Linked DNA regions of Alkalinema sp. FACHB-956. The protein of the gene in region 1 interacts with the protein of each later gene in a pairwise test. Links are inferred from orthologs where the notes say so. Each region holds a gene or a part of one and is shown in the gene's direction. Other genes may lie near its edges. The genes, in order: H6G21_RS19365 and ftsZ.

Region 1 (10,260 bases):
TTAGTGGTGAATGGAGTCCCACTGTGTTCACAAGACTTGCAGATCAACATCGTCAATTCGTCCAGGATCTTGTGATGAACCTCCAAGCACTGGCGATCGTTCTCGAGAATCGCGGCTATCTAGCATCCTGCTATACCTGCGGCGGTGAAATGAATAGTGCCTCCTTTATGGTGAGCTTGGGAGAGAATCATTTAATTCGGTTCCTGGTTTCGGACTATGGCATCACTTGGACAGAGATGCGAGACGATCGGGAACTTATGAAGCTGGAAGGGGCGGAAGCCATTAGCCAACTTCAAGAATTGGCTGACCTGATCAAGTTTCCGTTTCAGGCTGCCGAGCCTCAATTGATTGGAGCAGCTATTTAGGTCTTCTTAACGGCGATCGCACGGGTTGTTTATTGGGATCATCTCGTGTGGCATCATCAATTTGTTGAGACTAATCGGATCCGTCTTCACTGTGTGACACAGGGAGACGGTCCACTGGTTGTCCTTTTGCATGGCTTTCCTGAATTTTGGTATTCCTGGCGATATCAAATCCCGGCCTTGGCTCAGCATTTTCGGGTCGTTGTGCCTGATTTACGGGGCTATAACGACTCGGACAAACCCGACAGTGGTTATGATCTCGCGACCTTAACGGCAGATATCCAGGGATTGATTCAAACCTTGGGATATGGCCGTGCCCATGTTATTGGCCATGACTGGGGCGGCGCGATCGCCTGGAATTTTGCCCAGCAGTTTCCCCAGTCGCTGGAGCGCCTCGCCATATTGAGCGCTCCCCATCCCCAACGCTTTTTGCCCTATCTGGCCCGCAATCTGGATCAGTTGCAGCGTAGTTGGTACCTCTTTGCCTTTCAGATCCCTGGATTGCCGGAATGGGTGATTCAAAATAATCTTCAGGAATTCGTTCAGAATGTTTTCCGAGGACTGGCCGTTCGCAAGGGGGTCTTCACGCAGGAAAACACGAGGATGTACGAAGCAGCCCTTCAAAAGCCCGGCGCGATCGCCGCCGCTCTCAGTTATTACCGCCAATTTCTCTCTCCGATGACCTGGATCAAAGGTTGGGGATCCGCAACCCCGCCGATTACCGCTCCGACTTTGGTGCTTTGGGGTGATGAAGATGCGGTGTTAAGCCGATCGTTGGCTGAGGACTTACGGCGAGTGGTAAGCGCTTCCTTCCAGCTCAAATTTGTTCCTAACTGTGGCCATTGGATTCAGCAAGAAGCCCCTCAGACGGTGAATCGCGAACTGTTGGCCTTTTTGCTATCGCCTACGACAAGTTAAACTAAGCTTGGTGAACAAGCCGGGGATCATTGCGCCAAGCGCGTTCCAGCCGCCCCGAGGGATGCATGGGTTCTGCGGGTGGGTTCACCAAACTGGGCTCACCGTGGATTAATGGATTAAAGGGATTCAAGTAATCGCAGGCAAGCTGGCAGTGGGTCGTGATGGTGCGGTTGTCGTGTTGGATCTCCCATCTAGCAGTGATTTCCCGCCTAGCGGCGAAATTATCTGAGCAGTCGCGCATTTTTTATTTACAATTTTTAAGTTTAAGTTTTCAATCGAAAACGAATCGAAAACGGTTACGGTTGTAACTGTCTTCTCGGTATTCATCCTTTCGCGACAATATTCTTGAATGGGCATTGAATCCTATCTCAACCATCCCACCTTTGGTTTGCTGTTTCGAGTCTGTTTGATTGAAGAGCACCAGGAACTGTTTACGACCTTGTATGCTCAAAGACTCTTTTTCATCGTCAGTAACGGGTCCGGCGGGTTGCAATTTGACTCTATCAGTCGAGCAGATGCCAAAATTCTGGTCGAGAACCGTATGCGATGGCTACGTCGTCAAGGAACTCCGCAAGAATATACTCAGCTAGTTGCTGTTCATCGGCAAACCTTTCAGTGAAGTTTCCATCTCAGTGAAGCGTTCCATCCCAGTCAAGATTCCACCGGGATTGGCTGCGCTAGGGCTCCTATGATTGAGTCCCTGAGTGCGATTCAGTCTCCTCGTCTCCTCGTCATGTAGATAGTTCAACCCGAATCAATAGTTCAACTCGAATCAATAGTTCAACCCGAATGGAGCCGATCGCCTTTGACTTGCTTGTCCATCACATTTGCCAATTTCAGCAGAGCATTCCTGCCCATGTCACCACCATTGCGGTGACCAAACAAGCGTCCGTGGAACAAATGCGAGCTGCCTATGCCGCAGGACTTCGCCACTTTGGGGAAAGTCGGTTACAGGAAGCTGTGCAAAAGCAAGCGGAATTGGCTGACCTCCAGGATGTGACTTGGCATTTTATTGGTCATTTGCAAAGTAATAAAGTGGCCAAAACGTTAGAACGGTTTCAATGGATTCATTCGGTGGATAACCTGAAGCTGGCGGAGCGGATCGATCGTTTGGCGGGGGCATTAGCGTCTCCCCCCCACCTGTGTCTCCAAGTTAAATTGCGACCCGATCCCAATAAATCTGGCTGGAGCGTGGAACAACTACTGGCGGATCTGCCCCAACTGAACCAGCTAGACCAGGTTCATATTGCTGGACTGATGGTGATTCCGCCGCTGGGGTTATCTGAAGCAGATTTGTGCGGGTTGTTCCAACAGGCCCGTGACTTGGCCACCACCATCAATCAGCAGGCTTGGCCGCGCCTCAATCTTCGGGAACTTTCCATGGGAATGTCTGAAGATTATCAACTTGCGATCGCATCTGGCGCTACAATGATTCGGCCTGGTCGGATTCTCTTCGATAATCGATCACAGCAGCCCTAACCCTGCGTTTTGCGTTGATAGCGCTACCCCTGGCGTGTTCTTCAGAAAAAAGTCCAAAAAATCTCTATATCTAGTAGACCGTTCAGATTTTTTGTGCTAGATTGTTGTCCACAACGCCCAACCGGTTCCTGGAGTGCACTGGTGTTCCCCCTTTGAGTCAATACCTTGGAATTGTGCAAGTCACAATCCTCATGATTTACTCAAGCGGCGATCGAATAAATCATTAACCCACAGCTTAGTGATTTAACGTCAGCTTTCGAGTTTCTGCAAGCTCGTCTGCTGTAACAAGATTGATTTCTTGATGGGCAGATCACTTATCCGGTAGAGATGATGAGCCTGTCAATAAACCGGGTTAGGAACGTTGTAAATGTAAGTTGAACGTTATCTTTCTATTCCTTGCAAGACCAAGGTTCACGGCATTCTGAATAAATTATTACAGTGCTGTTGAATGTTGTTCTTAAAGGTAAAAATGCAGTTGAACCTTATCATTCATTTTTTTGTTTCAAGGAGGCCAAGCTAGTACACTTGCATTTCATCTCTCTGAGTGAAGTGGCTACTCATTTGTTGCTGTTTGTAAAGCAATTGACTGCGCAGATTTGACCTGGTTCCATGATTGGCCTAAATTTGCTTATCAGCTTTTCTAGATAACTTGTAAAATTCAGGTTTTCAAGAAATTGTCAATGGGCATATAACGGATTGATCAAACCCCTGAGGTAAGGTATAACTTTAACGCACGGTAAATACTCAGTTGTTTTGTTCTGCACGACTCGATCTGAAGTATTCAACGGCGATATACTCTACTCCTCAATCAGGTCAGGTGTGCATCTAAAGAATTATCTGGGGTCTGGCCATTGATTTGAGATGCAGTGTGTTCCATGTTTTGGGTATTCCCTCTTAAATTTTGGTTTCTGATGTATCTGTCTATACAGACTTTTGCATCTATTTAATAGATGAAGTGTTGTCCCTGTGGTTTCTGGTTGTAATGGAGTGTGAATAATGGGTATCTTCGGTAAGCTTCGTGACTTTGTTGGTTTTAACGAATCCATGGATTACGAGTACGAGTACGACGAGATGGATGGGCAAGAGTACCAGGATCTCTACCAAGAAGAAAACACAGCTTCTGCTCAAGAAGATGATGCTCGCTCTCGTCGTCGTTTCCGCGATCGTTCTTCTTTGACCAGTACTGAATCTGCTACGACAAATACTACTTCTGCTGCAACAGTCCCTATGGGTAATGTAATTGGTATGCCGGGTGCCGCAAATGGAATCTCTGAGGTGGTTGTGATGGAACCCCGTTCCTTTGAGGAAATGCCCCAGGTGATCCAATCTCTCCGGGAACGTAAGTCTGTGGTTCTCAATCTCACCATTATGGACCCTGACCAAGCGCAACGGGCGGTAGACTTTGTGGCTGGTGGTACCTACGCGATCGATGGTCACCAAGAACGCATTGGTGAAAGCATCTTCCTCTTCACCCCCAGTTGTGTCCAAGTGAGCACTCAGTCCGGCGTGATTCATGAAGTGCCTCAGCCCCAACCGGCACGGCCTGCTCGTCCCGCAACGACAGCAGCTCCCACTTGGGCTACGGAACAAGTTCGCATGGTACAGTAATAGCGGCTAAGTTGCTTTGCCAGGAGTTCCTTCTGGAAGTTACTTAGAGTTGTTATTCAGCGAAACGACCTTGGTTAAATTAGGCATGATTGGAGGCGGGGTAATGGGCGAGGCGCTCATATCCCGCCTCATTATGAAATCTGTATATCAACCGATCGAAATTTTGGTCAGTGAGCCGAATGGCGATCGTCGCAGCTTTTTGCAAAGTCAGTACGGGGTTCAAGTCACTTCAAAGAACTCCGAAGCGGCCCTCGCGAGTGATGTCGTTTTGCTGGCGATTAAGCCCCAGATTTTTTTTCAGGTTGCAACTGAGCTGACAGCCTCCTTGCCACATACATCGGCGGTGCTGCTGTCGATTCTAGCGGGAACCTCGATCGCACAATTAGAAGCCGCTTTTCCCGAGCAACCCATCCTACGGGCCATGCCCAATACTCCCGCGCAGGTGGGTGCTGGCGTCACCGCGATCGCGCGAGGACAGCATAGCCAACCTCACCACGTCGAACGGGCTCGCACCATTTTAGAGACGGTCGGGAGTGTGATTGAAATTCCAGAGTCGCTCATGGATGCGGTAACGGGTTTGTCGGGGTCTGGCCCAGGCTATGTGGCCCTCGTGGTGGAAGCCTTGGCCGATGGTGGTGTGGCTGCAGGATTGCCCCGACCGATCGCGCTGCAATTAGCCATTCAAACTGTGTTAGGCACGGCGCAATTATTACAAGAATCAGGACTGCATCCGGGAGAACTCAAGGATCGGGTTACGAGTCCGGGTGGAACGACGATCGCGGGAATTGCACAGTTGGAGAAACAGGGACTGCGATCGGCGTTAATTGAAGCCGTGCGCGCCGCATCTAACCGTTCCAAAGAATTGGGTAATCAGTAGAGTCGCTGGGGCGAAACCTTCCGCTTTGCAGTTGTTCTCGCGATACCGTTCCGGCCTAAATTGCATTGTAGGCTACATTTTCAAAGGTATTGTGAAAGTGGTTATCTCGGCTGAGAAGGGTCATTGATGGAGCAAGACGATGGCCTTAGGGCCTCTCGTACCAATCAAATCCTAAGGGGATGGGGAGATAGGTGCTGGAAGCGCAAAGCCAAGCGGGGAGCCAAGCCTGGTCACTTGTAACGAAAATTTGCGACTTTCCTAAAGTTATGTATAGATTTCAACAATTCCCGTTTTCTCCCCATTAACCTAGTAATAGATAGCAAAAAGTTTAGTTTTTCTGATGAAAACCTCTGGCCAAGTCGTTCTTACGCTGTACAGTTCTTAAGCTGTATCGCGGGAACTGTATTTTATAGAAGGCTAGAATATTAAAACCGAGTCCAGGTCATGGTTCCATGGCCTGGACTTATTTTGTATGGAATCAATTTGGTGTATGAAATGGATTGCCGATCGCAATATTCTTTTGAAGAGAGACTTATTTCTGCATCCTTTCTATATGATTTCTGCATTGCTTCTGGCAGCATTGTTATCCCCGATCGCGATCGAATTCGATCGTGCCTTCAATTGTGTCTAGATTCTGATTGATTCCCATGCATTCCATCGGACTTTCTAGAAACACCCTCCATGCTGGACATGCCCTCTAGGCAGATCATGGGATGGTTGCCCGAGGATTCAGTCTGCTGCTCATTTTTCTATTCAAGCGAATTTATCCGGGATTCTGTCAACTGTTAAGTTAAGTTGCTATCCTAGAACTTCTGTTTGAACCTCTGAACTGTTTGAATCTCTGAACTGCTTGACTCTCTGAGCTTTTAGACTGAAACCTTTGCTGATGGGTGCTATTGCTTGACCATGGGTGCTATTGCGCAGCTTTCGCCTTCTATTCGCCGTAGTCTGAGTGCATTATTTGCCTGTGGACTTTTATTTTGGATGTGCATGGCTAGTCTCCTGCCCGTCTTGCCGTTGTACATCCGTGATAACGGGGCAACGGCTCAAGAACTAGGTATTGTGATGGCTGCATTTGCCGTTGGACTGTTGCTCTTTCGTCCGCACATGGGACATTTGGCCGATCATCGAGGCCGCAAATTAGTCCTTCTCATTGGGATTGTGGCGGCCACGATCGCGCCATTGGGATATTTTCTGACCCAGCCGAAGGAACTCCTTTTGCTGGTGCGGGTGTTTCATGGACTGAGTATTGCGGCCTTTACTACGGCCTACAGTACCTTGGTGACGGACATCGCCCCGCCCCAGAGCCGAGGGGAAGTGATTGGTTACATGACCTTGGTGACCCCGATTGGAATGGCGTTGGGGCCGTTGTTGGGTGATTGGTTGCTGCATCAATGGGGCTATAGCCTTTGCTTTCTGGCTGCCAGTGCGATCGCGGGTTTGAGTTTAATCTTTGGCCTGGGTATTGGGGGCGTTGCTGCGACCCAGCCCCAACCTAGGTCAGTTCAGCCTACCGGGGCATCTCCTCAAGTGCCACCATCGGTGTTGGAGACGGCCCCGGTAATTTCCGAAGGCTATCCCGCTGGGGCTGTGGCGACTTCCCAGGGGCAACCATTTTGGCAGATTCTCTGGAGCGATCGCCTGCGAATTCCGACGCTGACCCTGCTGATTGTGGGTATGGCCTTTGGCATTCTCAGTATTTTCGTGCCCTTGTATCTGCGCGAAACTCAACTGACGGTCACAGCAGGTACGTTTTATACCTCTGCTGCCATGACCAGCTTCCTGATGCGATTTTTAGCCGGAAGGAATAGCGATCGCTACGGTCGAGGGCGCTTTATTACCCTGGGACTCGCTTGCTATTGCATTTCAATGTTGATGTTGTGGTTGGCTCCCCGGAACGATCTGTTTATCTTGGCCGGACTCCTGGAAGGAATTGGTGGAGGTACGTTACTCCCCATTACAATCACGCTGTTGGCCGATCGATCGAATCCTGGGGAACGGGGACGGATTTTTAGCCTATGTATTGCGGGGTTTGATCTTGGGGTTTTTCTGGCGGGACCTCTAGTGGGCGGACTGGCTGATTTTGTGGGCTATCGTGGTGTTTTTGGGATTTCTGCGGGGCTTTCTCTTTTGGGGTTGCTGTTATTTACAACCCGCTCTAGCAAGGATTTAGCGCACTCCTTACATTTCTCCCTCAAAGGTGGCAGCGATCTTTACGCGATTCGTTAACTGCGAAGGGCCGTTAGCCAATGGAGGTTAGACGTTTGCCATTAGACGTTTGCCAGAGGCTGAACGGGTGGGATTCTCGTGGGTTGACTTTTCAGTAAATCAGAAGATTTTCTATGTAATCGCCCCCCGTCAGTCTCAACCTCGATAGACTTTAAGAACAAGGATGGCACCAGTTGACTGATCATCTAATGATCAATGGGTGATCAATGGGCTGGATGCTTCCCGCTACGCTGCCACTCAGAATTTCAGATCCTAAACTTTCAGATCTCGAACTTTCCGATCTGAGTCCTAGACCAATGGTCGCAAGTCATAGGTTTATGACCTTAGGGATCCTATCTTAGGGCAGCGTAGGATTGTTGTTGATACTGGATGAAGACTCGCAAATTGTCTACTAGGTATTTCTGAACTAGAGACCCAGTCATGGGGCTTGACGGGGGAAAGGCTATTGGACAAAAGTACGGAGGATTTATCATTGGATTACGGAAAATTCATCGGAAGGATGTTGGTTTAGCCCTTGGGTAGGATCCATAATGTTCTGCCTCTGCTGCAATTTTTGCCGCGCATCGTAGTTGTCTTTCTCGGCCAGCCCTATGCGAAAAATATTCTTCTTGTTGGGAGAATTGAGTGATAGCGATATGGATTGGATGCTGTACGTGGGGCGGAAGGAGCAGCTTCCAGCAGGCACCCAGCTCATTGAAGAAGGTCACCCCGTCGATGCCTTTTATATCGTGTTGAGCGGTCTCCTCAAAGTTACGATCGAGTCCCATCAAGGGATTGAGGTGTCTCAACTGACCAGTGGGGATGTGGTGGGAGAAATCTCGTTCCTAGACGCCCGCCCCCCCATGGCGACGGTGACTGCGGAGCGCGATAGCTTAGTCTTTGCGATTCCTCGGGAGTCATTGCAGCGCAAACTGGAAGAGGATGGAGACTTCGCTGCTCACTTCTATCGCGCGATCGCCCTCTTTTTGGCCGATCGGATGCGTAACACTGTAGGAATGCTGGGCTATGGCAACGAATATCCGTTGGAATCGCCCATCCCCATGGCACGGGAACTCAGTCCGACGGTCATTGAGAAATTGCCCCAAGCACGGCATCGGCTGGAAACCTTGGTGAAGCGGCTCCGAGGTTATTAACCGAGGCTGATGGAAGCTATTCCGAAGCTGATGACAAGGCTTATGACAAAGCTTGTCACAGGGCTCGTCATAGGCCTTGTCACGAAGGTTTAAGCAAAGACTAAGGGCCGCTTAGGGATGACTGGCAGATCAATCGATCCTGAATCCCGACCTGGCTCCTTTACAGATGATTGCCAAACGATTAATAAATCCTAAGGATCATTCTGTAGAGTGTTCTCTGGATCCCAAGGAAAATGGGGTTTCGATCGGCCTAGGAGGGTTATATGGAAGGACAAAGCGGCCTAGGAACTGGATAGGTATTAACAACTGTTACAGATCCCAACGAACTCGCTAAACCAGGGAAGTCTGAAAGGTAGAATTGCGGAAAATGTTCTTAGAGAGAGAACCATGTCAGAAACGCTTACTGGAAAAGCGCCCATCTTTCCGGGCAGCACCGGCGGCCTGCTGACCAAGGCTGAGGTTGAAGAGAAGTATGCCATCACCTGGGAAAGTAAAAAGTCCCAAGTGTTCGAAATGCCCATGGGTGGTGCGGCAACCATGCATGAGGGTGAGAACCTGGTATACCTCGCTCGCAAAGAGCACTGCCTAGCGCTTGGGACCCAACTCAAGACGAAGTTTAAAATCACCAACTACAAGATCTACCGGGTTTATCCCAATGGTGAGATCCAATACCTGCACCCTGCTGACGGCGTCTTCCCTGAAAAGGTGAACGCTGGCCGGGAAATTGTGAACCATGTACCCCGTAACATCGGTTCCAACCCCAACCCTTCTACGCTGAAGTTCAGTGGCAAGCGGACGATCGATCCGTAATTTGCTTTCTAGAGCCTGACTAGCTGGACTCAGCATAATTGTGGAGATGCTCTTTTAGGGTGTCTCCACAATTTTTTATTAGGTTTTATTAGGGTTTCTGGGTTGGGATTGGGGCTGCTGCTGGGATTGGGTTTGCTGCATGGAGTCGGTTGCAAGGGACATCCCGCGAAGCAGGAAGATTTTTCAGGGAACTGGGACGTTAACTCGTACAATCGTTAGAGTAGAATTCTCCAGCAATCATGACTAGGGTGATGCAGAATCTGTGGACGATCGGATGGAAGGGATGGGCGGATGCCGCCCAATAGTTTGCCCTATCGCTACAACTAGCCATCTGTGTTTCCATTGTCTGCCGTCTCATCGATCTTGAGTAGAAACCCCATGATTTTTCCTGACTTTAATCAGTTTTCTAAGTTAGCCCAGCAAGGTAATTTTGTTCCCGTGTACCAAGAGTGGGTTGCGGATTTAGATACGCCCGTTTCTGCTTGGTATCGGGTCTGTAGCGATCGCCCCTACAACTTTCTATTGGAATCGGTGGAAGGCGGGGAAACGGTGGGTCGCTACAGCTTTTTGGGCTGCGATCCGCTGTGGATTATGGAAGCGCGGGGCGATCGCACCGTGCAGACCTATCGCGATGGCTCCCAGCATGAATTCACCGGGGATCCGTTTATTGCCTTGGCGAATGGGTTGGCCGACTTCCACCCGGTCAAGTTGCCGGAACTGCCACCGGGTATTGGTGGACTGTTTGGTTTTTGGGGGTATGAGTTAATTAACTGGATTGAGCCCACGGTCACGATTTATCCGCCCCAGGAAGGGGATTTGCCCGATGGGTTGTGGATGCAGATCG
Region 2 (10,327 bases), on another replicon or contig:
TCATTGATTAAGGCCAAGAGATGCTTACCATTGTTCAGAATGCGGCTCACCATGTCCGCTTGTTGCGGGGAGAGTTGTTTCTGTTGCCGCATGAGGAGCTGAGAAAACCCAATGATGGCATTCATGGGCGTCCGTAATTCATGGGACATGGTGGCGAGAAACTGCGATTTCATTTGCGCCGCTTCCAAAAGCCGCAAGTTTTGCATCTGAATTTGCTGTCGCTGATTTTCCAGTTCTTGGTTTTGCTCGTACAGCAAATTATTTTGCAGGGCCAGCCGCTCTTCTCGTTCTTCCAAGGCGTTAATTAACTGGGCGTTATTCAGGGCGATCGCTGCTTGCTCGCCAAAGGCCATTAACAGCCGTAAATCGTCATCGTCAAAGGCTTGGGGATTTTCCCAGTTGCCAACGGCCAACACCCCCAATCGCCCTGCTTGGGCCGAGGCGATCGCCACCGTACACAGGGCGGCGGGCGTGTGCTCTAAGGGATTCTGAACCTCGATCGCGGGCATCCGACGATCGAGCTTGTGCGTCCGTAGCAAGAGAGATTCGCCCGTCAAAAACACTTGACTCAGTGGCCCCTTTTGCAAGGAAAACGCTTCTTGAAGAAAATCACTGCGATGCAGTCCCACGGTGGCGGTCAGTTCGAGGTGCTGGGTTTGGGCATTTTGCAGCACGATTAGACCAAACTGTGCATCGGGAATCGCCTCACAAACGGCATCAATCATGGCTTGCAAGAGCCCCGGCAAATTCGTTAACCGCTGGTTGAGTAGATCCGTTAACTGCTGCAGGGTGCGTAGTTGTTGCTGGTTGCGGCCTAGCGTCAAGACAACGCGATTGCGGATTTTTTCAGCTTCTTGAGCGGACTGCGAGAGCCGTTCATTCTCAGCCAAAATTTTCTGGACTTGGTGATGCATCCCTTGCATCCGCCACGCCATGCGGTTGAGCCGAACTGCATTCCAGACGCGATGGCAGAGGGTTGTGGGGGTGACCTCCGGCAGCACTAGATACTCTCCAGAACCCCGTTCTAGAAGCTTCCAAGCCCCCTCTGGATTCTCCTCATGCATGAGCATGACAATTCCAACTGCGATGGGCTTCAGTTGGACGGCATCTAGGAGAAATTGCCCAGATCCATCCAATAATTGTTCATCAATGACCAAACAATCAAAGGGCTCGTTTTCCAAGGTCGCGATCGCGATCGCAGTGCTGTCTACTTCCACGATCGGGAGTTCCATGCCCGCCAAGTGCCAAGCTTGACAAACCGCCATGCGATTCGTTGCACTTGCTCCTGCTATGAGTAACTTGAGATTTCTATCCATCACATCTCATGCCTCAACCGAGTTTAGGCTCAACCAACTCAGCTTTATCCACTAGTGCCCTCAACTAGTCCCCTCATTCACTATTTTCAGGCATTCCCCAATTATTTTAGTGATTTGCTAACCACTAGACTATCACCCGCAATTCCCCGGTTTATTTCCTAGGGTGGATGTAAGGACTCCCTTCTAAATATGACAGTCTCGAATAGATACAAAAGACTCGAAAATACACTGATTGAGGTACTCTAATCGGAACCATCAAGCCCAAAACTCTTGAGAATCTACCTAGGGTGGATGCATAGGAGTCAAATGGGAGACATGGGAGATCCGTAGACACGATCGCACGAGATTCATCATGAGTTGACCTTATGGCAACAAATTGACCATAAGCACTCAATTCCGCTGCAATTGCAGTCAATCTCGAGGGGACTTGTGAAGTTTACTCTCAATTCCTTCATCATTTAGGGTGAGGTGGGCGAGAATAAACGGCTACGATTGAGCACGAAATAGGGGTTAACCAGATCTGCACCGCTAAGGGATTTCCTCACGTTTTGGGAATTTTGGGTGTCCGTTTAAACTTTTGAAGGAGCGGGTGACCACAGTGATGCAGATGGCAGAATTCAGGGCAGTCTTTGGGTAAGTATCCTTATGCAAATGGGTGGAAGTTAACTCTAATGAACGACATTCGAATCGCGCTGATAGAAGATCACGATTTAACCCGTGTCGGCATGCGGACTGCACTCCAACAACGATCGGGTTTTCGGGTCATTGGCGAGGCATCCAATGGGGCCGATGGGCTGCGTTTGCTGACGATCGCTAAGCCTGACGTGGCCATTGTGGATATTGGTCTTCCCGATATGGATGGCATTGAGTTGACAAAACGGTTTAAACAGGCACAGCCGTCAGAGAACTCCCCAACCAAAATTTTGATTTTGACGCTTCAGGATACGGAAGACGTTGTAATGGCAGCCTTTGCCGCTGGCGCAGATTCCTATTGCATGAAGGATGTCAGCCTGGATCAATTGGTGGAAGCCCTACGGGTCACCCATGAAGGGAATTCTTGGATTGATCCGGCGATCGCCCGCATTGTTCTGCGTCAGTCCCAGCAGCCCGCGATGGCAGGGCGCAATGCGGCCCTACCCCCTACCCCCACTGAGCCAACGGAATCCTACCCCTTAACCGAGCGGGAGTTGGAAGTTCTCCAACTGATTGTGGACGGCTACAGCAACGCTGCGATCGCAGATAAGCTCTTCATCACGGTCGGTACGGTGAAAACCCATGTCCGCAATATTTTGAATAAATTGTGCGCTGACGATCGGACACAAGCAGCGGTGCGGGCTTTACGATCGGGGCTGGTTTGCTAGTTGAGTTATCCAGGTATCCAGGTATCTAGTTATTCAGGTATCCAGTCACCTAATCCGTTAAGCTGCTTGTTCGCGTCCTCGGTAGAGACGACGATTTAGCTAGAGCGTGCCTTCGTAATGAGAAAATCTCAGCCGTGCCATTTGGACTGACCATGCTTAAATATAGGGACAAATTTTTTGGCGATTTGACCCACTCAATCTTGATTACCCTTTCCAGTACCAATCCCCAGTCAAGCCGCCCCCGCATTAGCAGTGCGAATTGTCCGCGCAATTCGTCGCTCCGCCAATCTTCCTCCTTCTAGACACCATGGCTGGCATTGCTCCCGTTTCTCGGCACGAACTTTCTCAACGAAGGCAACAACTGCGGCGACAACGACGTAACCGCACCCTCAAAATGTCTTGGCGATCGCTTGTGGTTCTCGGGCTTGCCGGAACCTCCCTATGGGCGGTGACTCAGCCTAATTGGGTCATTCGAAACCCTGCTCAGGTCAAGATTGAAGGGAATCAGTTCCTAGCTGCAAAAACGGTACGATCCCTGCTACCGATCAACTATCCTGAGTCCCTCAGTAAGGTGCAACCGACCAAAATTGCTGAGACCTTAAAGGACAAGGCCCCCATCGCCGAGGTGAGCGTAGAGCGCCATCTCTTCCCCCCAGGGTTAACCGTGCGTATCCGTGAACGTAAACCCGTTGCCCAAGCTTGGTTGACTCCTCCAGGGGAAGCGAGCAAGGCCGATCGCAACACGAGTCCTGGGCCTAATGGTCAAGCATCTATCTCCAAGGAGGACAAGGCCCCTAGCAGTAACCCTTCTAGAGACACCGCCTCAAAGGGAGCGGCTACGGGGCAACCGTCTGGCTTATTGGATGAGCATGGGCGCTGGATCCCCTTGGAAAGTTATACAGCCGTTGAACAGAATCTCCAATTGCCGCCCCTCCAAGTGATTGGGAATCCTGATACCTATCAACCCCATTGGGATCGCTTCTACCCCATCATTAGCCGCAGCCCCATCACGGTCCAGGCCATTAATTGGCAGAACCCTGGAAACCTAATCCTCAAAACTGAATTAGGGACTGTACACCTCGGAGCCTATGGCAATCAGTTTGGCAACCAAATTCGAGTCCTCGATCGTATGCGGGATCTGTCTCGGAATAAAACCGCGGGTTCTATGGAATATCTCGATTTGCGAAATCCCAATACGCCTATCCTGAAACTGCGTGCTGCAAAAAGCTCCGGAAAAATTAGTACCCCATAGCGATCGAACTGTGGCAGAATTTCCCGTAATCTCATGGCACAATTAAACCGAACTTGATGGCGAATCGACGGTTTTGCTGTTGAAGATTTAGTAGAATTGGTGTTCCGGTTAGCCAGTTACCCCCTGGTGATGCGTTGCTACCTGGAGTCAAAAAATTGTTTATAAGTTCCGCCCGTAGTTCCAATGACGCTTAACAATGAGTCAAATTCCACTCCACTGACCCTCAACGAGTCGCTTGAGCCCGGTCAGATTCGTTCCCATGCGGATATAGGCTCCCATGAGGATGGAGTCTCGAAGTTTGCGTCGGTAGGGGATAGCTCCAACTCTCTCCGCAGTATCAGTTCATCCAGTAATTCAGGGGGAAATGTCAAAGTGGTGCCCGGAGAGGAATTAAGGAGTGGTGACATCGTGCCCAGCAGTATTGCCAAAATTAAAGTAATTGGCGTAGGCGGAAGTGGCGGCAATGCTGTCAATCGAATGATCGCCAGTGAAGTGACCGGGGTTGAATTTTGGTCAATCAATACCGATGCCCAAGCGTTGACCCAGTCCTCTGCCCAAAAGCGACTGCAAATCGGTCAAAAATTAACCCGTGGTCTCGGGGCGGGCGGTAATCCCGCGATCGGGCAGAAGGCTGCAGAAGAGTCTCGTGATGAGATTGCAGCGGCCCTAGAAGGGTCTGACCTGGTATTTATTACAGCGGGTATGGGGGGCGGTACAGGCACCGGAGCTGCGCCGATCGTTGCCGAAGTGGCTAAGGAAATTGGAGCACTGACCGTTGGAGTTGTGACCCGTCCGTTTACCTTTGAAGGGCGGCGACGCACCAATCAAGCGGAAGAGGGACTCGCGGCCTTGCAAGGGCGAGTGGATACCTTAATCATCATTCCCAATGACAAGCTCTTGTCCGTGATTTCGGAATCGACCCCGGTGCAAGAAGCGTTCCGGACAGCCGATGATGTTCTACGCCAAGGGGTGCAGGGGATTTCCGACATCATTACCATTCCGGGCTTAGTCAATGTAGATTTTGCCGATGTGCGGGCTGTGATGGCAGATGCGGGATCGGCCTTGATGGGCATTGGCATTGGCTCCGGCAAGTCTCGGGCACGGGAAGCCGCGATGGCTGCTATCTCTTCGCCCTTGTTGGAAGCGTCGATCGACGGTGCGCGGGGCGTCGTGTTTAACATTACCGGTGGCCATGACCTCACCCTCCATGAAGTGAATGCTGCTGCGGAGATTATCTATGAAGTCGTTGATCCCAATGCCAATATCATCTTTGGCGCTGTGATTGATGAGCGGATGCAGGGTGAAGTCCGGATTACGGTCATTGCCACAGGATTCTCTGGGGAGACCCAAGTGCAAGCAGCCACCCGACCTACGGCTACACCCAAGCGATCGGTTCCCAAATCGGAAACCAATGCTGGCGGATTACCCTTACCGGAACCCCGCACCCCCAAGCCTGCACCACCAACGCCTGGGGGGTTAGATATTCCTGAGTTTTTGCAGCGTCGTCGTCCACCCCGAGGCTAGCTGCAACGCAATTCAACGTGATTACTCATTCAAAGTTTTCTGTTCTGGTTTCAGGCACCCTGTAGGGTGCCTTTTTTGTGGGTTTTCCGGGTTCAAGGAGTGGTTGCACCCCCCGTAAACTGGGGCATCTACACAATGCCCTGCATCAACAACACTGATGTGTCGCTTCCTGCAGCGATCGCCGTTGCGCCGATGGGGATCCTGGCGAGACCGTTGCAGCCTGCGAGGTTAATCAAGTTACCCGAATTATGGCCTCCCGCAGCGGGCGAAAAGCAAAGCTCACCGGCTTGGAAGGTGACCTTGCCCCAAAGGTAGGACTCACGCTTGCCGTCGGACTTGAGATCACAACCCGTTTTGGCCGTGATGAAGTTCGGTTGCCAGCCCGTTGCCAGTCCCGATCGTCGTTTCAAAGCCGGTTGAACAAACCGTAAAAATGTCACCAAGGCAGAGACTGGGTTTCCAGGCAGGCCGAAATACAGCGTATTAGGCAGGGTCGCAAAGGTGAGGGGTTTGCCGGGTTTAACCGCGATCGATCGAATCTGAATCGTTGCGCCCAGCGCTTCTAAAATTCCATCCACATAGTCATAATCCCCGACGGAGACCCCACCGGAAGAAATTACGATATCTGCTTGGGCGATCGCGGCTTCCATGGCCGCTTGCAACGCAGCGGGATCATCGGGCACAATGCCCAAACGCAACACCTCCGCTCCCGACTGTTGCACCAAAGCCGCTAAAGCGTATTGGTTGGAATCCACAATCTGTCCCGGCTGTAACGGCTGGTCTGGTGTCACCAGTTCATCGCCGGTGGAGAGAATGGCCACCTTGGGCCGCTGATAGACCGGTACCTGGGTACATTGCACGGCTGCCAGAACCGCAATTTCTGCGGCTCCTAGACGAGTTCCCGCCGCTAACAACGGTTGTCCCGCTTGGTAAAAACCACCCCGCCGCCGGACAAATTCCCCTAGGTGACGGGGGGGGACTAAGATCGTGACCCGATCGCCTTGGCGCTGGGTATTTTCCTGCATCACGATCGTATCGGCTCCCAAGGGCAGCATCGCCCCCGTAAAAATGCGGGCCGCCTGTCCCGGTTGCAGTGTTTGTTGGGGGGCAACCCCCGCCGGAATCTCTTCAACCACGGCCAGGGTGATTGCCCCAGGTTGCCCTGTTGCCACTTGCCCTGTTGCCACTTGCCCTGTTGCCACTTGCCCTGTTGCTACATCGTCATAGCGCACCGCATAGCCATCCATTGCAGAATTATCCCAATGGGGAAAATCCAACTCACTGCTCACAGGCTGTGCCAAAACGCGATCGATCGCCTCCAATAACGGTACCCAATCACAATCAACCGCTGCATCCGGCACTTGGACTGCTTGAAAAATCAAAGACTCCGCCGTTTCAACTGCCAACATAGACCCACAATTTTGAACAATTTGAACAATACAATTTGAACAATATTTGAATAATATTTGAGCAAAAAATTGCATGAAAATTTGAACCCCGAGGTGATGCCCCGATCGACCCATCGAGCTTTCCTAACCACCAGTCAGGGATGATAGGGGTGCTTTTGCTCGACTAACGCAAGCTGTTCTTCTGAAAAAACTGGCAAAACCCCTTGCAGATTACTTTCAAACTAGACCTTCCTGTGAAATAATGGTTATTTGTGTCTGAATAAATACCAGCCCTTAAGGTTGTGAATCATGGCTAAAAACAAAGGCGTAAGAATAATCATTACGCTGGAGTGTACGGAGTGCCGTACCAATCCAGATAAGCGTTCTGCAGGGGTGTCCCGTTACACCACGATGAAGAATCGTCGGAACACCACCAGCCGGCTAGAACTCAAGAAGTTCTGCCCCCATTGCAACAAGCATACCGTTCACCGCGAAATTAAGTAGTTGTGAGATTAGTCGTCCTAAGTGCCTTTAAAGCGAGCTTGACGACCAGAGCTTCGCAAACTTAGCGAAGGCTCGGATTTGATACACCAGTTCTCCTGGCAAATCCTTTGGAAGTTTTGAGGGGGCGATCGCTCCAAACAAAACTCAGAATCTCCGTTCTGTCCAATTCATCGAGTGAAACACCATGGCTTATTTTCGTCGTCGCATTTCTCCCATTAAACCGGGCGATCCCATTGATTACAAAGATGTAGACCTGCTGCGGAAGTTTATTACAGAGCGCGGTAAGATTTTGCCTCGTCGCATCACAGGATTGACCGCTAAACAGCAGCGGGATCTGACGGTTGCCATCAAGCGAGCTAGAATTTTGGCATTGCTACCCTTCATCAACCAAGAAGGCTAAGCGAGTCTTAGGGATAGATCTGAGGGGTGATGGCCGCAATTAAACAGTCCATCATCCCTCGTCTTATTTGAATCCTTTGCAAATTGACAATAGTAATCACTAGTAATCGTTTATTGCTTGCCAGATAACAATTCTTGCCAGATAACAATTCTTGCTAGTTAATTAATGTTTGCTAGTTAATAATGCTTGCTAGCAGACAGCTATTGCTGGCACTATTTTTTCATCAATAAGATTCCATCAATAAGAAATGGATGACTAATGACCGATCGGAAATGAGGGTTTGGTGATTGTGGTAATCATTAAACCAACCCGCTATTTCCTGGAACGGTTCGGGGTTAGTTACTCAAGTCGTATACGCTCGCCTGGATGAAGCCCTGCTATGGAAAAGGGAACGCTGGTTGAATTTGTTGTGAACGGAGAACGGCGTCTTGCGGTGATCGATCGCCCAGAAGGAAAAAAACACTGGGTCGTGATCGATGAACGAGGTCAAGCTTCGACGCTCCATCCACGCCAGATTGAATACACGGTTACCGGGCAGACGTTTAAGCCCACGGAAATTGCTGCCTTTTCCCAGCGAGTTCAGTCCTCCCTGGATCCTTCAAGTTTGGAAGTAGCTTGGGAACTTCTGGTAGAAGAAGGTGAGTCCACCGATCCCGCTGCATTGGCTACCTTGCTGTTTTCCTCGACTGATCCAGAGTTTTGCTACATTGCCCATCTGCTCTTGGCAGAAGATCGACTGTATTTCAAGCAAAAGGGCGATCGCTACGAACCTCGGCCTGCCAGTCAAGTCGCGGAAATCCAGCGCCAAATTGCCCTCGCCAACCAGCGCCAGCAGGAATGGGAAGGATTTTTGACCCGGTTGCAACAGGTGATTGCGGGTGAGCAAACGCCCGATTGGCAGCCCAGCGATCGTCCCCGATTAGATGCCCTCGAAAAATTTGCCGCCTTTGGTGATGATGCTCCCAATCGCAGTGCTGCGATCGAGGTCTTAGCGGCCCTCAAACGTCCTGAAACGGCACAAGGCGCATTTCGGCTTCTGGTTGAATTAGGATTATGGAGTCCCCACGAAAACCTTTTCCTTCGCCATAGTCAAATTCCTACTCACTTTCCGCCAAAGGTTCAAGAGTTGTCACATCAGTACCTCCTTTCCCCGCCACAAGACTTGCATCCCGATCGCTTAGATCTCACCCATCTGAAGGTCTACACGATCGATGATGAAAGTACGCGCGAAATTGATGATGGTCTGAGTATTGAATATTTACCCGATGGCTCTGAACGTATTTGGATCCATATTGCCGATCCGACTCGCTGGCTCCTGCCCGGTGATCCCTTAGATCTAGAAGCCCGCCGCCGCAGTACCACCCTCTATCTACCTACGGGCATGATTTCCATGTTCCCCACGGAACTGGCGACAGGCCCCATGAGTCTGAACACTGGGGTTGTCTGTTGTGCCCTCAGTTTTGGTATTTTGTTAGACGCCGATGGCGCAGTGAGCGACTTCAGTATTCACGCTAGCCACATCAAAATTACCTATCGCCTCACCTACGCGGATGTGGACGAGATGCTGGAATTGGGGGTGACGGCAGAACCGGAGCTAGAGAGCCTCGCGAAATGGGCCAAGCAGCGGCAACTCTGGCGACAATCCCAGGGGGCAATCAGCATCAACATGCCAGAATCCACCATCAAAGTGGAAAACGATGGGGAAGAAATTATTATCCAGGTGCTGGACGATCGCTTCTCCCGGCAACTGGTGGCAGAGATGATGATTTTGGCTGGAGAAGTTGCTGCTCGCTATGGTCAAATCCATAGCCTACCGTTGCTATTTCGCAATCAGCCCCAACCTGAACTGCCATCCGATGAAGAGTTATTACAAGTTCCGGCGGGGCCTGCGAGAGCTTGTGCCATTCGGCGCTGTATGCCTCGGAGTGAACTGAGCATCACCCCCTCTCGCCATGCCAGCTTGGGGCTGGATACCTATACACAGGTCACCTCACCGATTCGGCGCTACAGTGACTTACTTGCTCACTTCCAAATCAAAGCCCATTTGCGAGGAGAATCGCTGCCGTTCTCTGCGGAACAAATGCAAGATTTAGTCTTGAGCATTGCCAGTAATGTTCAAGAAGCGGCTTTGGTGGAGCGCCAAACCAATCGCTACTGGGGACTGGAGTACCTTCGACGCAACACCCACGAAGTCTGGTCTACCCTAATGCTGCGCTGGCTCCGCGAACATGAAGGTCTGTGCTTAGTCCTGCTGGAAGACTTGGGTCTGGAACTAGCCATGCGTCTCAACCGTTCGATCGAATTGGGCGATCGCTTTCAAGTTAAAGTTGTGCGAGCCGATCCTCGTGAAGATACGATTCAGCTCCAAGAAGTCTCCACCCTGGAGGCAACTCAGATGGCAGCAGGTTAGACTGCCTGATTCAACAGGCTATTTTCGGGGAAAATTTTGGGAACGGTAAAATTTCGGGAACGGTATTGTTGCAATTGGCCAATTCAGTTAGCATTGGCCACACTTAACTAGCCGGGAAGCGTCGACATGAAATCATGAACCTTAAGTCATGAACATCTTGAGTCATGAATAT

Evidence for each region.
Region 2: the proteins of H6G21_RS19365 (region 1) and ftsZ interact in binary tests that used the Bacillus subtilis proteins (3 or more experiments, as listed by UniProt). The link is inferred for Alkalinema sp. FACHB-956 from one-to-one orthologs.

What each region holds. Positions count from the first base shown.
Region 1 is NZ_JACJRC010000022.1:9,180-19,439, reverse strand. The notes cover bases 2,746-5,559. They hold H6G21_RS19365 (cell division protein SepF), read left to right. Parts: upstream 2,746-3,752; coding sequence 3,753-4,367; downstream 4,368-5,559. Other genes in these bases: proC (pyrroline-5-carboxylate reductase), read left to right, coding at 4,453-5,244; H6G21_RS19370 (YggS family pyridoxal phosphate-dependent enzyme), read left to right, coding at 2,746-2,759. In the rest of the region: H6G21_RS19390 (DUF1815 family protein), read left to right, coding at 24-365; H6G21_RS19385 (alpha/beta fold hydrolase), read left to right, coding at 411-1,280; H6G21_RS19380 (hypothetical protein), read right to left, coding at 1,282-1,521; transcriptional coactivator PipX, read left to right, coding at 1,630-1,899; more of H6G21_RS19370, read left to right, coding at 2,070-2,745; H6G21_RS19355 (hypothetical protein), read left to right, coding at 5,717-5,875; H6G21_RS19350 (MFS transporter), read left to right, coding at 6,151-7,473; H6G21_RS19345 (cyclic nucleotide-binding domain-containing protein), read left to right, coding at 8,064-8,606; H6G21_RS19340 (photosystem I reaction center subunit II PsaD), read left to right, coding at 8,994-9,416; trpE (anthranilate synthase component I), read left to right, coding at 9,795-10,260. UniProt on the Bacillus subtilis protein: Cell division protein that is part of the divisome complex and is recruited early to the Z-ring. Probably stimulates Z-ring formation, perhaps through the cross-linking of FtsZ protofilaments. Its function overlaps with FtsA.
Region 2 is NZ_JACJRC010000001.1:408,316-418,642, forward strand. What follows is about bases 3,402-6,282. They hold ftsZ (cell division protein FtsZ), read left to right. Parts: upstream 3,402-4,112; coding sequence 4,113-5,453; downstream 5,454-6,282. Other genes in these bases: H6G21_RS01655 (FtsQ-type POTRA domain-containing protein), read left to right, coding at 3,402-3,929; glp (gephyrin-like molybdotransferase Glp), read right to left, coding at 5,582-6,282. Outside these bases: H6G21_RS01645 (ATP-binding protein), read right to left, coding at 1-1,316; H6G21_RS01650 (response regulator transcription factor), read left to right, coding at 1,988-2,677; more of H6G21_RS01655, read left to right, coding at 2,937-3,401; more of glp, read right to left, coding at 6,283-6,862; rpmG (50S ribosomal protein L33), read left to right, coding at 7,151-7,345; rpsR (30S ribosomal protein S18), read left to right, coding at 7,530-7,745; H6G21_RS01680 (ribonuclease R family protein), read left to right, coding at 8,125-10,155. UniProt on the Bacillus subtilis protein: Essential cell division protein that forms a contractile ring structure (Z ring) at the future cell division site. The regulation of the ring assembly controls the timing and the location of cell division.